4 regions of the Micromonospora sp. NPDC005710 genome follow, and region 1 is predicted to be linked to each of the others. Evidence: riboswitches for the same ligand, from Rfam matches in the RefSeq annotation. Region 1 holds a riboswitch; each other region holds the start of a gene.
The links. Region 1 has a riboswitch for cyclic di-AMP ahead of ABZ406_RS11110 (hypothetical protein). Riboswitches for the same ligand answer to the same signal wherever they lie in the genome.
Positions count from the first base shown of each region.

Region 2: it holds a riboswitch for cyclic di-AMP, as region 1 does, so the genes downstream of both, ABZ406_RS16710 (NlpC/P60 family protein) here and ABZ406_RS11110 (hypothetical protein) in region 1, are expected to answer to the same signal.
Region 3: it holds a riboswitch for cyclic di-AMP, as region 1 does, so the genes downstream of both, ABZ406_RS07190 (C39 family peptidase) here and ABZ406_RS11110 (hypothetical protein) in region 1, are expected to answer to the same signal.
Region 4: it holds a riboswitch for cyclic di-AMP, as region 1 does, so the genes downstream of both, ABZ406_RS12010 (hypothetical protein) here and ABZ406_RS11110 (hypothetical protein) in region 1, are expected to answer to the same signal.

Region 1 is NZ_JBEXYP010000006.1:241,809-245,524, forward strand. Features, by position in the region: gene ABZ406_RS11100 (metal-sensitive transcriptional regulator) at 1-70, shown strand, start outside; gene ABZ406_RS11105 (YibE/F family protein) at 369-1,739, shown strand; cyclic di-AMP (ydaO/yuaA leader) riboswitch at 1,906-2,036, shown strand; gene ABZ406_RS11110 (hypothetical protein) at 2,041-3,060, shown strand; gene ABZ406_RS11115 (carbonic anhydrase) at 3,118-3,716, opposite strand, start outside.
Region 2 is NZ_JBEXYP010000011.1:22,417-26,132, forward strand. Features, by position in the region: gene dcd (dCTP deaminase) at 70-648, shown strand; gene ABZ406_RS16710 (NlpC/P60 family protein) at 754-1,794, opposite strand; cyclic di-AMP (ydaO/yuaA leader) riboswitch at 1,808-1,943, opposite strand; gene ABZ406_RS16715 (N-acetylmuramoyl-L-alanine amidase) at 2,179-3,716, shown strand, end outside.
Region 3 is NZ_JBEXYP010000004.1:155,426-159,141, forward strand. Features, by position in the region: gene ABZ406_RS07180 (hypothetical protein) at 72-488, shown strand; gene ABZ406_RS07185 (hypothetical protein) at 621-1,391, shown strand; cyclic di-AMP (ydaO/yuaA leader) riboswitch at 1,676-1,817, shown strand; gene ABZ406_RS07190 (C39 family peptidase) at 2,050-2,898, shown strand; gene ABZ406_RS07195 (alpha/beta fold hydrolase) at 3,022-3,716, shown strand, end outside.
Region 4 is NZ_JBEXYP010000007.1:120,534-124,249, reverse strand. Features, by position in the region: gene ABZ406_RS12020 (AAA family ATPase) at 1-422, shown strand, start outside; gene ABZ406_RS12015 (cation diffusion facilitator family transporter) at 529-1,446, shown strand; cyclic di-AMP (ydaO/yuaA leader) riboswitch at 1,564-1,695, shown strand; gene ABZ406_RS12010 (hypothetical protein) at 1,752-2,765, shown strand; gene ABZ406_RS12005 (hypothetical protein) at 2,908-3,417, shown strand; gene ABZ406_RS12000 (SRPBCC family protein) at 3,555-3,716, opposite strand, start outside.

The sequences.
Region 1 (3,716 bases):
CGAGGGTCGGGCCGACGAGATGGCCACCGAGATGATGGCGGCGGTCGGTCGGCTCATGAAGCGCGGCTGACCGCCCGGGCCGCCACGCGGTCGGTGCGGGTACCCGACACTCCGCCACGACCGGCGACCCCCAGGTCGGCTGGTTAGCATCTCCCACGATGACCTCCCGTATGCCGCCGCACAGCCGGGCACCGGCGCCCCCACGCCATGGCGTCGCCCCCGGCCGACCCGGCTGGGCACTGACCGTCCGTGATCAATGGGCCATCAGGCAGCGATCCGACCCACCGTTCGCCGCGTTTCCACAGCGACCGGTGAACCGTCCGGCCCGCTGACCCGTACCCCGCACCGGATCGTTGGGAGTTTCCACCTTGGCCGCCGACCACAGTCATCCCGCGCCGTCCGCCCCACCACGGGTGCGACGGATCCTCGTCGTGACCGTGGTCCCCCTCTTCGTCGCCACAGTGCTCGCGGCAGTGCTGCTGTGGCCGCGCGGCGGGGCACCGCAGACCGACGGTGGTGCGGACGTGCCGCGCTACCCCGGCACTGTCACCCGGGTGGTGAGCGAGCCGTGCCCGCCGGCGCCGTCCGCACCCGAGGGCACCCCGAGGATCGGCGACGGCCGGTGCGGCACCGTCGACGTCCGGGTGGACGACGGACCAACCGCCGGCCAACAGGTACGCACACCGGTGCCCGACGGACCGGGCGCACCGCGGGTCGCCGTCGGCGACGAGGTCATCCTGGTCGAGCTGACCGACCCCACCGACCCGACCACGAGCAACTGGAACATCGCCGAGCACCAACGCGGCACCCCGATGGTGTGGCTTGCGGTGGTCTTCGCGGCAGCGATCGTCGCGTTCGGCAGGTGGCGAGGTCTGGCCGCGCTCGCCGGCCTGGCCGCCAGCTTCGCCATCCTGCTCACGTTCGTGCTGCCGGGCATCAGCGCCGGCCGGTCACCACTGCTGGTGGCGGTGGTGGGCGCGGCTCTGATCATGTTCGTGGTGCTCTACCTGACGCACGGGGTCACCGCACAGACCTCGGTCGCGGTGCTCGGCACCCTGGGCAGCCTGGTGCTGACCGGTGTGCTCGCCACCATCGCCACTGCCGCGACCCACCTCACCGGCTTCGGCAGCGAGGACGCCACCACCCTGTCGATGTTCCAGGGCGACGTGGACCTGCACGGCCTGCTGCTCGCCGGCATCATCATCGGATCACTCGGGGTGCTGGACGACGTGACAGTCACCCAGGCGGCGACAGTCACCGAGCTGGCGAACGCCAACCCCGGGCTGACCCGGTTGCAGCTGTACCGGGCGGCCACCCGGGTCGGCCGCGCGCACATCGCCTCCACTGTCAACACCATCGTGCTGGCGTACGCCGGCGCGTCGCTGCCCCTGCTGCTCCTGCTCACCGCCGACTCGCGGCCGATCGGGCAGATCCTGACGAGTGAATTCCTCGCACAGGAGATCGTCCGCAGCGCTGTCGCCACCCTCGGTCTGATCGCCGCCGTACCACTGACGACCGGACTGGCCGCCGTGGTGACCGCCGCCGGTCGGATCGATGCCGCACCGTCCGTCGACGCTCCCGCGCCCCGGCCCCAGCCGGACCGCACCGAGGCACTCGCCGCACTCAGCTCACCGCGCACGACCGGCTCCGACGAGCCGGGCCGGACGCGGACCGCACCCCCACCCGAGGCCACCGACAGGTGGCCGGAGTCGAACAGGAGCACGGATACGGCATGGTGACACTCCTCAGCGTGACCAGATCGGGCATCCACCCTGAGAACCGCGTCACTGGTCACTCAACGCTATGGCGAAATGACGCTTTTGGTCGGCATCCAGGCGTAGCTGACCCGGTCGACTCTCGGGTAACCTCGCTGCCGGTCACCGATGAAGGCGCGAAGCGGCGCCTGCGGTGCCACCGCCCAATCGCCAACCGGCGAGCCGGGGACCCAGGTACCTGGGGTGAATCCGCGTCAGCGGTAGGGGCCACTTCCGCCCCGAACCCGTCAGCTAACCCGGTCGGCGGTCGACGGAAGGGAACATTGTGACGGCACCCCTACGCCGCTGGATGACACCCGTGGTGGCCGCGATCGCCGCACTCACAGTGCTCGCCGGGCCGCTCCCGGCGCACGCCGCCCCGACGAACCCCACACCGTCCGGGCATGAGGAGGACGGCGAGCCCAAGCTACTCAACGACGTCATCGAACAGGCCAACCGCGACTACTCCGCCGCCAAGTCCAAGTTGGACAAGTCCAAGAAGCGGCAGGGCGAGTTGGCGGCGGAGGTCAACCGGGCCAAGGCCGACCTGGACGCGTTGGCCCCGCAGGTCGGGCAGATCGCCGCCCAGGCGTACCGGACCGGCCGGATCGGCGCGGTCGCGATGCTGCTGGAGAGCGATGCGCCCGACTCGTTCGTTCAACGCGCCGGGATGCTCGACGAGATGAACATGGTCAACGAGAAGAAGCTCGCCGAGGTCAACGTCGTGAAGGCCCGCGCCGAGCAGGCCAAGTTGGCGCTCGACACCGAGGTCCGCGAGCAGCAGAAGCAGACCGCCCTGATGGCCAAGCGGAAGAGCGAGGCCGACAAGGCGCTCTCCCTCGTCGGCGGGAAGGGCTTCACCGGCGGCCTGGTGGACGCCACCTCCAAGGTCGCGAAGATCGGCCCGGGTCGCAGTGCCGACGGTGACTGGAAGCCCCAGTCGTGCAGCGAGAACGACCCCACCACGTCCGGCTGCGTCACGCCGCGCACGCTGCACGCGTACAAGGAGGTCAAGGCGGCCGGCTTCAACCGGTTCGTCGGCTGCTACCGCTCCGGCGGGCCGTGGGAGCACCCGAAGGGCCGCGCCTGCGACTGGTCGCTCCAGAAGAGCGGCTTCGCCCCCTGGCACAACGTGGACACCCGGACGTACGGCAACAACGTGGCCGCGTTCCTCATCCGTAACGCCGACCGGCTCGGCATCTACTACGTGATCTGGAACCGGCAGATCTGGTTCCCGGCCACCGGCTGGAGTTCGTACAGCGGGCCGTCGAACCACACCGACCACGTGCACATGTCGCTGCTCTGACCCCGCACGATTCCCGTCGAGGGCCGTTCCGCGTCACGCGGAGCGGCCCTCGTCGCGTCAGACGGTGGCCGGCGCGGCCGGGTCGGTGGACCCGGTCGGCGTGTCGAGCGTCGCGAAGCCAGCCGGCACGGCGGCCACCGGGCGCACCGCTCCGGCGGCCAGCCGGTAGGACACCCCCACCACCGCGCACCGCCCCTGCGCCACCTCGTCGGCCAGCACCGGGGACTGGCTGAGCAACGTCTCGACGGTCTGCGCGATGTGGATGTCGACGATGCCGTCGATGTCGTCCACGCCTTCGGCCTCGGCCCGGCGCAGGCTGGGCAGCACAGCGTCGACCACCGCGCGCAGATGGCCACTGGGTGCGGTACCGGTCGAGGCGGACTCCCGGGCCGCCTGCACCGCACCACACGAGTCGTGGCCGAGCACCACCACGAGCGGGGTGCCGAGCACTGTCACCGCGTACTCGACGCTGCCAAGGACCTCGGGGCCGGCCGTGTGCCCGGCGGTGCGGACCACGAACAGGTCGCCCAGCCCCCGGTCGAAGATGATCTCGGCAGCCAGCCGGGAGTCCGAGCAGCCGACGATCACCGCGAACGGGTGCTGCCCGTCGGCCACGGCGGCCCGGCGCCCAGCGTCCTGGTTGGGGTGGCGGGGAG
Region 2 (3,716 bases), on a different contig from region 1:
AGCGACCTCGACGCGCTGGTCACCAGCACCGAATCCGGCCACTTTTGGCGGCGCGGCTATGGTGGTCCGATGCTGCTCTCCGACCGCGACCTGGTCTCCGAGATCAAGGCCGGCACGCTGGGCCTGGAGCCGTTCGAGCCCACCCTGGTGCAACCGTCCAGCATCGACGTCCGGCTCGATCGGCTGTTCCGGGTCTTCAACAACCACCTCTACACCCACATCGACCCCGCGATGCAGCAGGACGACCTGACGTCGGTGGTCGAGGTCCCCGATGGCGAGCCGTTCGTCCTGCACCCGGGGGAGTTCGTGCTCGCCTCGACGCTGGAGGTCATCTCGCTCGGTGACCAGCTCGCCGGCCGGCTGGAGGGCAAGAGCTCCCTGGGCCGACTCGGGTTGCTCACGCACTCCACCGCCGGTTTCATCGACCCGGGCTTCTCCGGTCACGTGACGCTGGAGCTCTCGAACGTGGCGAACCTGCCGATCACGCTCTGGCCGGGCATGAAGATCGGGCAGCTGTGCATCTTCCGGCTCTCCTCGCCGGCCGAGCACCCGTACGGCTCGGTGGTCTACGGCTCGCGCTACCAGGGCCAGCGGGGGCCGACGCCCAGCCGCGCCTGGCAGCACTGGCGCACCTGGCCCACCCGCTGAGACCCACCCCCCTGAGACCGAGCCGCTGAGACCGACCCCGCTGAGACCAGGACGACGAGGGCCCGCCGCGAACGTGATCGCGACGGGCCCCTCGGTCACCCGGGGTCAGCCTGGGCGGCCGTAGCTGTGGATCGGGCCGTCGTCGACCTTCTTCATCTTGACCGGTTGACCGGCCTGCGATGCGTGCACCACCCAGCCGCCGCCGACGTACATACCGACGTGGTGGATGTCGCTGTAGTAGAAGACCAGGTCGCCGGGGCGCAGGTCTCCCCTGCTGACGTTCTTGGTGACGCGGCTCTGCGCGGCGGCGTTGTGCGGCAGCGACACGCCGGCCTTCGCCCAGGCGGCCAGCATCAGGCCGGAGCAGTCGTACGAGTTCGGGCCCTCGGCACCCCAGACGTAGGGCTTGCCGATCTGCGCGCAGGCGAACTTGACAGCGGTGCCCGCGGCGCCGCCGGGGTAGCTGCCCGGGCAGGGTGCCGGACGCAGTGGACCACCGCCGCCGTTGCCGTACACCTTGAGGCGCAGCTTCTGCAGGCGGTCGATCTCTTCGTTGATCTGCTTCTTCTTCGCCGCGAGCTGAGTTTCGGTGCGGGTCAGTTGCGCCACCATCTCGTCCAGCGGCGCCTTCTGCGCAGCCAGCTGGTCACGGAGGTCGGCGACCTCGCGTACGTCCTTCTGCTGGTTGTGCGCGAAGCGGTCGAGCATTTCGAGCTGGCCGACGACCTCGCTGGGCGACCGACTGCCCAGCACCGCGTTGACAGTGGAGACGTTCTCGCCCTTGTAGGCGCGTACCGCCAGGGCGCTGACCTTGTCCATCGCGGCGTCGACCTGACGCTCCAGCGGGGTGATCCGGGCGGCCAGCGCGTCGGCCTGCTTGCGCTTCGCGGCGAGGTCGGTGCGGGTGGCGTTGTGCCGTTCGATGATCGGTTCGAGCTTGTTCCAGTCGGCGTCGATCTGGCGCTCGATCTCGGCGACGGAAGGGTCGGCGTGGGCCGCCGTGGCGCTGCCGGTCAGGACGACGGCGATGCCGGCCAGCGCGGCGAGTGCGGTGGTGAAGCGGGACCAGCGTGGGCGCGGCACTGTCGACGCCGGAGCGGCTGATGCCGACCGCTCGGACGACGGCCGCGGGGCATGGAGTGCCACCGGGGTTCCGTACTCCTTCTTCCTGACCGCCTACCGGGTTAGCTGACGGGTTCGGGCGGGAAGTCGGCGCCCTACCGCAGTGGCTGCGGATTCACCCCGAGGGACCTGGGTCCCCGGTTCGCTCGGAAACGACTCGGCGGTGTCGGTCCGTTACCGCCCGGGCTGGGCGGAGCTGATGTCGGGCCGACGAATGACCAGAGTAGAGACGCCTGTTACCGATCCGCAACCCGTGTGGCGGTGACACTCCGTACCGATCGGGCGAGGTCACCGACAGTGTGTGAAGAATTCTTTCCACAGGCTTCGATAGATGGAAAGGTATTGACGCGACCTCCCGGACGGCGCGATGGTGACCTGAACTCACTCCGCAAGAATCTAGGGGGTTCGATGCACCATCCAACCCTGTCGACCGGCTGGCGGGCACTGCTCGTCGCCACCGTCGTCGCCGCCTCGACCACTGTGCCACTCTCCGTCGGCCCGGCCGCCGCCGCGCCCAGCACCGACCGCCAGCAGCAGTACGCCGCCGCGGCTGGCGACTACGGCGTACCGAGCGTCGTACTGCTCGGCGTCTCCTACCTGGAGTCGCGCTGGGACACCAACGCCGGCACACCGAGCACCAGTGGCGGCTACGGCCCGATGCACCTGACCGACGCGCGGCACGTGGCCGCGCTTCCGGCGGGGGGTCACCACGACTCCGGGGCCGAGGACCCCCGCGGGGACGACTCCCGGCCCGCCCTGGTGCCCGCGCCGCAGCCGGTCGAGGCGCCCGCCCCGTCCACCGCCGCGTTGCAGACCGTGGACGCCGCCGCCGCACTGACCGGTGTCACCGCCGAGGCACTGCGCACCGACGCGGGCCTCAACATCCGGGGCGGCGCCGCGCTGCTGAGCGCGTACCAGAGGGATCTGGGTGCGCCGGTCGGCACCGGCACCGACCCGGCGGCCTGGTACGGCGCGGTGGCCCGTTACTCGGGCGCGGACAGCGCCGACGCCGCGGCGGCCTTCGCCGACGAGGTCTTCACCACCATCGGCGCGGGCCAGTCCCGGACGACCGACGATGGCCAGCGGGTCAGCCTGCCGGCCCAGTCGGTGCGGCCCGAGCGTTCCTGGTTGGACCGGCTGGGCCTGCGCCGGCTGGCCCGCCCGGACGGGGTGGAGTGCCCGCTCACCATCTCCTGCGAGTGGATCCCGGCGCCCTACGAGGCGTTCGGTGACGGGGACTACGGCAACCACGACCTCTCCGACCGACCCGCGCGGCAGAAGATCGAGTACATAGTCATCCACGACACCGAGGCGAGTTGGGCGACGACCCTCAAACTCGTCCAGGACCCGACCTACGTGAGCTGGCACTATTCGCTGCGCTCGGTCGACGGGCACATCGCCCAGCACGTGAAGACCAAAGACGTCGGTTGGCACGCCGGCAACTGGTACGTCAACGCGAAGTCGATCGGGCTGGAACACGAGGGCTTCGCCGCGCAGGGGACCTGGTACACCGAGGCGATGTACCGGACCTCGGCGAAGCTGGTCCGGCACCTGGCGCTGCGGCTGGGCATTCCACTGGACCGCCAGCACATCATCGGCCACGACAACGTCCCCGGCACCGTCGCCTCGACGGTGCGGGGAATGCACTGGGATCCGGGCCCGTACTGGGACTGGACGCACTACTTCGACCTGCTGCACGCGCCCCGCCTGGACACCGGCACCCCGGCCACCGGGCTGGTCCGGATCGACCCGGACTACGCCACCAACCAACCGGCGTTCACCGGCTGCGTCACAGCGGGCGTGCCCTGCGCGCCGCGCGGCTCCTCGGCGGTGGTGCTGCGGAGCGCACCGGCCGCGGACGCGCCGCTCGTCAACGACGTCGCGCTGCGCCCGGACGGCACCCCGAACACGATGGCCGTGTCCGACCAAGGGGCCCGGGCATCCGC
Region 3 (3,716 bases), on a different contig from region 1:
GGGTCGGCGCGGCGTGATCCGACACGCCCGTGGTCGGTGCGCCCGGGTCGGCCCGACGGTAGCGTGGTGACGTGCTTCCGGTCGCGTTCACCTGTCCGCTGTGGTGGGTGGCGCGCTGGGCGACGCGGGTGCTGACCAGCCTCGCCGTCGTCGCGGCCCTGGCGCTCGGCGCAGGCCCGGCCACGGCCGCCACGTCGACGCCCAGCCCGGTGCCGACGTCGCAGGCGGTGCCGGCCTTCGACGCCGCCGGGTCGTCGGCAGCCTCCTGCCGGCAGGTGGGGTCGCACCGTGCGGCGCGCTCGGCGACACCGCCCGAGGCCGCCGAACGGTCGGCTGCGGCATGCTCGGTCGACGCGCCGGTGGCTCGTCCCGGCGACCAGGGCGTCGTCGCGGCCGGCGTGCTGCCGGTCCGCTCGGCCGGGCCGGACCGGCTGCCCCTCGTCCACGCGGCGAGCAATCGGGCTTCCCGGGCCCCACCGGCGCGCTGAGCCACCGGGACGACAGTCCCCTCACCGCGCCCCGTCGACAGACCTGCTTCCCACCCCGCCGCCCCGTGGCCCACAGTGGCCCGCGAGCCGGCGCGGCTCCCATCGCACTGCTCTCTCCCCGAGGTGCCGACCATGGAGACCGTCGTCTTCTACCAGTTCGTGACCGAGGTGCCGCAGGCCGCCGCCATCTGGTCGACGCTGTTCCTGCTGACCCTGGGTCTGCTCACCGTGCTGGCCGCCCGCCCCGAACGGGAACGGCCCACCGACGATCCGCCCCCGGCCGAGCCCACCGCCCGGGAGGTGGCCGCCGCCGAGGCCGTCGACAGGCGCCGCTACGCCGAGGAGGTGGCGGTGGCCGCGGCCGGCGCGGCCACCACCGCCCGGCGCCGACGCGCCGCCTGGCTGACCGCTCAGGAGCAACTGGAGAGGGCCTGGGCCGGGTACGACGAGGCGGACGCCGTCGCGCGTCGCTTCGCGGGGGCCGGGGCGGTGCCCACCCCGCAGACCCCGCACACCCCCACCGAGTACGCCGCCCGGGAACGCTACCTGCACCGCGCGGCGATGGCGGCGTACTGGCGGGGCGACCTCACCATGGCCCAGCTCGGCGACGTGTTCGGACACCGGCGCGGTTGGGATCCCCGGCGACACCCGGTCGAGCAGGAGGTGCTGATCAGCCGGGTGGTCCGGGACGCGCGGCGGGCCGACTACCAGGTGGCCGCCGCCCGTGAACGGGCCGTCTGGCGCGACGCGGAGTTGGCCGCCGAGTCGGCTCGCACTCTCGCCGAGGAGGCGTACGCGGCGGCGGCCCGCCTGCGCCCGACCCCGCTGCCCGCTCGCCGGTCGGTGGCCCGGGCGATGCGACCCGCCGTCGTGACACGGTGGCTCCCGGCCCGGGTGAGTTGAGCCCGATCTGTGATGTGAGGCCGCTCACCCAATAGCGGAATCGGACGGTCGACGCGATCGGTGGCATTGTTCTCGCGATTATGGTCGCCTTCTTCGCGGCCTGTCCGGTTGTCGACCACAGGCGCCACCGTAACCGGTTGTCCCATCGAGTCACATCATCGGCAATACGCGCAGAAATTGTCGCGTCAATTGGGGTTTACGCAGGTGAACCTGGCTTGGCAGGGCGTGGAGAGGCCAGTAGTGTCGTCCCGTCCGGTGCGGTAACCGATCGCAAGACGCGACGCCGCGCCGACCCGCTCAATCGTGATCAACGAACCGGGGACCCATCAGTAAGTCCGGGGTGAATCCGCGAGCCACGGCCCGCGGTAGGGCGATCTTCCCGCCCGAATCCGTCAGCTAACCCGGTAGGCGGTGTCGGAAGGAGTCCCATCCTCGTGCAGCACCTTTCCACCCCTCGGCTGTTCCCTCGCCTCCACGGCGCGGCGGTGCACCCGCTCATTCGTCACACGACGGTGAGCTGACCCCCGGGTCATCGCCTTACCCGCCCGGCCGCGCCGGGCGTTCCCCTGAGCGGTTCACCATCCGCGGACCACTGTCCGCGCGCTGGCGCCTGCCCGGATACCGGTCCGGCCCCGGTGTGCCGCTCACCCCCCGATCCGTGGAGGACCCCGTGAAGCACACAGTGAAGCGCCAGCTCCGCCGCCTCGCCACCGAGCGCCCGTACCAGATCGTTGCCGCCTCCGCCGCGGCCCTCGCCATCGCCACCACCACCGGCGCCCTGCTCACCACCGCCGACGACGCCCCGGCCGGCCACCGCCCCGCGACCACCGTCGCCGAGATGCGCAGCGACGTCGCCGCCTCCCAGGGCGAGGTGACTGACGCGTCCCCGTCGGCCAGCGCCGCGCCGACCACCGCCGCCCCGACCACCACCGCCGCCTCGCCCGCCGCCAAGGCCAAGAGCAACCCGGACCTCACCCGTAAGCCGACGCCGCCGAAGCCCCCCGCGACCAAGGTGCTCGACTACGACTACGAGGCGCAGAACACCTACTACAACTGCGGGCCGGCGGCCACCCGCAACGCGCTCAGCGCGAGCGGGATCGACCGCACCCAGGAGGAACTCGGCGCCGAACTCGGCACCACCGAGATGGGCACCAACTCGGCCGAGGACACCACCCGGGTGCTCAACGCCGAGGTGAAGGGCTCCCCGTACCGGACCCGGATGTTCCTCGGCGCACCCAGCTCCGCCCAGATGGACCGCCTCCAGGCCGACGTGGTGACTGCCATCACCGACGGCCGTGGCGTGGTGGCCAACGTCGTCGGAGACGCCACCGACACCGACGGCAGCTGGCACTCCTACGGCGGCGGGCACTACATCGCCGTCGTCGGCTACAAGGACAACGGTCGCACCGTGCGGATCGCCGACTCGGCGAACCCGAGCGACCCGTCGTACTGGATCACCACGATCGACCTGGCCAACTGGATCGCCAGCCGGGGCTACTCCGCCTGACCCAGGCACCCTGACCGCCGCGGGCGCCGTCTCCCACAAGGGGCCGGCGCCCGCGGCGTCTGTCCGCGCGGCCCGCCGTCCACGGCTCTCGTACCGGGTCGTGAACCGTGGAAGACTGCGACAGTGGTGGAGAAGACGGGTGGTCCCGCCGGCCGTGGGCCGGTCCTGCTGCTGCTGCACGGCATGGGCGCGACCGGGGACGTGTGGTTGCCGTGGGCTCCGTACCTTGAGCAGCACTGGCCCGGGCGGTGGCTGGCACCGGACCTCGCCGGCCACGGCTGGGCGCAGCCCCTGCCGTCGTACTCCTTCGCGGGCTTCGCTCGGCAGATCGCCCAGGCCCTCGCCCCCGACGACCGGCTGGTGGTGCTCGGGCACTCGCTGGGTGGGGTGGTCGGCCTGGCGCTGGCCGCCCGCGATACCGGAACGCCAGTGGACGCGGTGGTCGGGCTGGGCATCAAGACGGCCTGGTCACCCGCTGAGCTGGCCCGCGCCGCCGAGGTCGCCGCCCGCCCGGTGAGCTGGTTCGCCAGCCGCAGCGAGGCGGCCCGCCGCCACCTGCGCGTCGCCGGACTGGCCGGCCTGGTGTCGCCGGACCACCCGGTGGTCGACGCCGGGCTGCGTCAGGTCGACGGCCGGTGGCGCCTCGCCATGGACCCGGGAGCCTTCGCCGTCGGCGAGCCCGACCTGGCCGCGCTGCTGGCGGCGACCGACGTGCCGGTGGTGCTGGCACGCGGGGAGAACGACCCGATGGTCACCGACGAACAGCTCAAGGAGTACGGCGTACCGGTCGCCACCCTGCCCGGTCTCGGGCACAACGC
Region 4 (3,716 bases), on a different contig from region 1:
GCAACTCGGCGGAGATCTTCGCGGTGGCGGCGGCGGAGATCCGTCGGCTCTATCCCGACCTGCCGCTGCCGACGGCCGTCCGCTCCACCGGGGTCGATCCGGTCGAGCTGGCAGTGTCCGCGGCAGAACTGAGGACCGCGACGGTCGAGGCCGCCGCCGGCCTGCTGGCCGAGGTGGAGGGCACGGTAGGGGTGATCACGCCGGTGCCCCGCCGGGACGAGGTGGCGGGTTGGCTCGGCGCGCTCGGGGCGTCGAGGTTGCAGGTGGTGACCAGCCTGGAGGCCAAGGGCATGGAGTACGACGGTGTCGTGCTTGTCGCCCCGAGCGAGATCCGGGCCGATCCGGGCGCCGGGGTACGGACCCTGTACGTGGCGCTCTCCCGGGCCACCCAGCGGCTCACCACCATCGACCCGACCGGCTGACGTCTGCGGACTGCCGCCGGCCGGGAGCGCTGCTCGCACACTTGCACACATAGCGATGTGAACATACATTTGACCGGGTCCCGACCAGCGGCGGAAGGTGGTTCTCGTGGGAGCAGGTCATGACCACCACCACGGGTCCGTCGCCAATGCCGCACACCAGCACCGAGGTCGACTCTGGGCGGCGTTCGGGCTGCTCGCCACCCTGATGGTGGTCGAGGCGGTGGCCGCCCTGCACACCGGCTCACTCGCCCTGCTCTCCGACGCCGGGCACATGTTCACCGACGTGCTCGGCATCGGGATGGCGCTCGCCGCGATCACGGCGACCCGGCGGGCCACCGGCGACCCGCAGCGCACCTTCGGGCTCTACCGACTCGAGGTGCTCGCCGCGCTGGCAAACGCCGTCCTGCTCTCCGGCGTCGCGATCTACGTCGTGATCGAGGCGATCCGCCGCTTCGGCGACCCGCACCAGGTCATCACCGGCCCGATGCTCGTGGTCGCCGTGCTCGGCCTGCTCGCGAACGTCACCGCCTTCGCCCTCCTGCGTGCCGGGGCCCGGGAAAGCATCAACCTCCAGGGCGCCTACCTGGAAGTGCTCGGCGACCTGCTCGGCTCGCTCGGCGTCATCGGCGCGGCACTGCTCATCACCGTCACCGACTGGTGGTGGGCCGACCCCCTCGTCGCAGTCGCCATCGGCGTGTTCATCCTGCCGCGCACCTGGCGGCTGGCCCGCGCCGCCGTCCGCATCCTCGTGCAGGCCGCCCCGGAACACCTCCAGGTCACCGCCGTGCACGACCGACTGGCCGCCGTTCCCGGTGTCGTCGAGGTGCATGACCTGCACGTCTGGACACTCACCTCCGGCATGGACGTGGCCTCCGCACACCTGACCATGGCACCCGGCGCGGAGGTCGGCGCGGTGCTCACCGCAGCGCGTACCGCGCTGCACGACGACTTCCGCATCGAGCACGCCACCCTGCAGATCGAGCCCGGGGCCGCCTCCGGCGCGTGCGGCTCCATCGAATGGTGACCTGGCCGTCATTTTCTGTCATGACGCACGCACCGTCCGTCACATTGGCTGCAGCCGCCCCACCGGCACCGGTAGGCTCGGTTCCGACCTCCACCAGGAGGCGCCTCCCGGCGCCGGTGGTGGTCGCCGCCTAATCGCCCTCCTGGGCGAACCGGGGAACCATGTTCCTGGGGTGTATCCGCGTCAGCGGTAGGGATCTTCCGTCCCGAACCCGTCAGCTAACCCGGTCGGCGGCTGACGGAAGGACATGCGCAGTGGCACCAGCACGACCACCCGCCGCCCGACTGGCGGCCCTGATCGTCGCGATGTTCACCCTCGGCGTCGCGATGCCGGCCGGCACCGCCTCGGCCGCTCCCCCGACCGGCCTGCGAGCCGCCGCACCCGACTCCGACGAGGAGGGCGGCACCCCGGCGTTGCGCGCCCAACTCGAGGCGGCCAGCAAGGGCTACCTGGACGCGAAGCGCGCCCTGGACACGTCCGTACGACGGCAGCAGGAACTCGCCACCCAACTGAAGACCATCGAGGTCGAGATCGAGCAGCGCAACGGCAAGGTCGGCGAGATCGCCGAGGTGGCGTACCGCACCGGCCGGCTCGGCGCGATGTCGGCGCTGCTCAACAGCAACACCCCGGAAGGCTTCATGGACCGCGCAGCCGCGCTGGACGCCGTGGCCGCCAACGAGGACCGGGTGCTGCGCGACCTGCTGGCCAGCAAGGACAAGGCCAACCGCACCCGGGTCGCCCTGAACGGCGAGATCAACGAGCAGCGCAAGCAGGTAGCGGTGATGGCCAAACGCAAGGACCAGGCCGAGCGGGCCCTGACCGTGGCCACCACACCCAAGCCGCAGACCACCGCCGACGCCGGCTCCAACCGGGGCACCTCCAGCGCCAACGCGAAGGCGGCGCCGCGCAACTCCGACGGCTCCTGGCCGTCCGAGTCGTGCAGCGTCAACGACCCCACGCCGGCCAGCGGCTGCATCACCCCGCGCACCCTGCACGCGCTCAACCAGGCCAAGGCCGCCGGCTTCACCAGGTACGTCTCGTGCCACCGCCCGAGCGGCTCCGGTGAACATCCGAAAGGCCGGGCCTGCGACTTCGCCGCCCAGAAGAACGGCTTCGGCGGAAACGCCACCGGCGGCGACAAGACGTACGGCAACAACCTGGCCGCGTACTTCATCCGCAACGCCGACCGGCTCGCCGTGCTCTACGTGATCTGGTACAGGCAGATCTGGCTGCCCAGCAGCGGGTGGAAGTCGTACAGCGGGGCGCACGGAACCCCGTCGACCGATCACACGAACCACGTACACCTGTCGGTCTACTGACCCACGCGTCGTGATGCCTGTGAGTCATCGTGATGACTCACAGGCATCACCTGCGTCCGGGAAGGGACTACGTCGCCGGGCGTACCCCTGATGTCGTCGCTCGTCGGACGACCCGGCAAGGGCCGGCGGGCAGCATCGCGGTATGCCTCGGATCCGACCCACCACCCGCAAGGCGCTGCTCACACTGCACCTCGTCACCTCGCTCGGCTGGCTGGGCGCCGACCTGGTGCTGCTCACCCTCGGCATCGCCGTCCAGCGGGGCGCCGACCCGGCGGTGGTCTATCCGGTGACCGCCCTGGTCGGCACCGTGCTGTTCGCGCCGCTGAGCGTCCTGGTCTGGCTGATCGGCGTCGCCAGTTCGCTGCTCACCCCGTGGGGCCTGCTGCGCCACCGCTGGGTGCTGGTGAAACTCGTACTCACCACGGTGATGGTCGGGCTGGTGCTGTTCCTGCTCACCCCGAACCTGCGCCACGCCGGAGCGGTCGGTGCCGCCCTGCCCGCACGCGAGCGCGCCGACCTGGTCATCGCGCCGGCGGTGTCGACCAGCCTGATGATCATCGCGACGGTGCTGTCCACGTACAAGCCGTGGGGCCGGCGCACCACCGCTCGAACCGCCCGCCCGAGCCGTTATCGCGCCTCAGCAAAGATCTAGCGGCACCCCGCCCTGCCCCGCCCCGCGCGACTCGTCGATCTTGCACTTACTGTGCCGACATTTGGGGCATCCCTCGGATATCGACAACCGAGACTGCAAGATCGGCGGCAGCGGGCGGGGTGGGGTTCGGGGGTGGGTTAGGGGTGGGGGGGATTGTTGGGGCGGTCGAGGGCCGCGCCCAGCCGGGTGGCGAGGGCTAGGTGAGCGGCCCGGGCCTGGCGGAACGCGTAGCGGAACAGCGGCGTCGGCGCGGTCAGGGTGATCTCGACATCGATGCGGACCAGGCCGTCCGCCTCGGC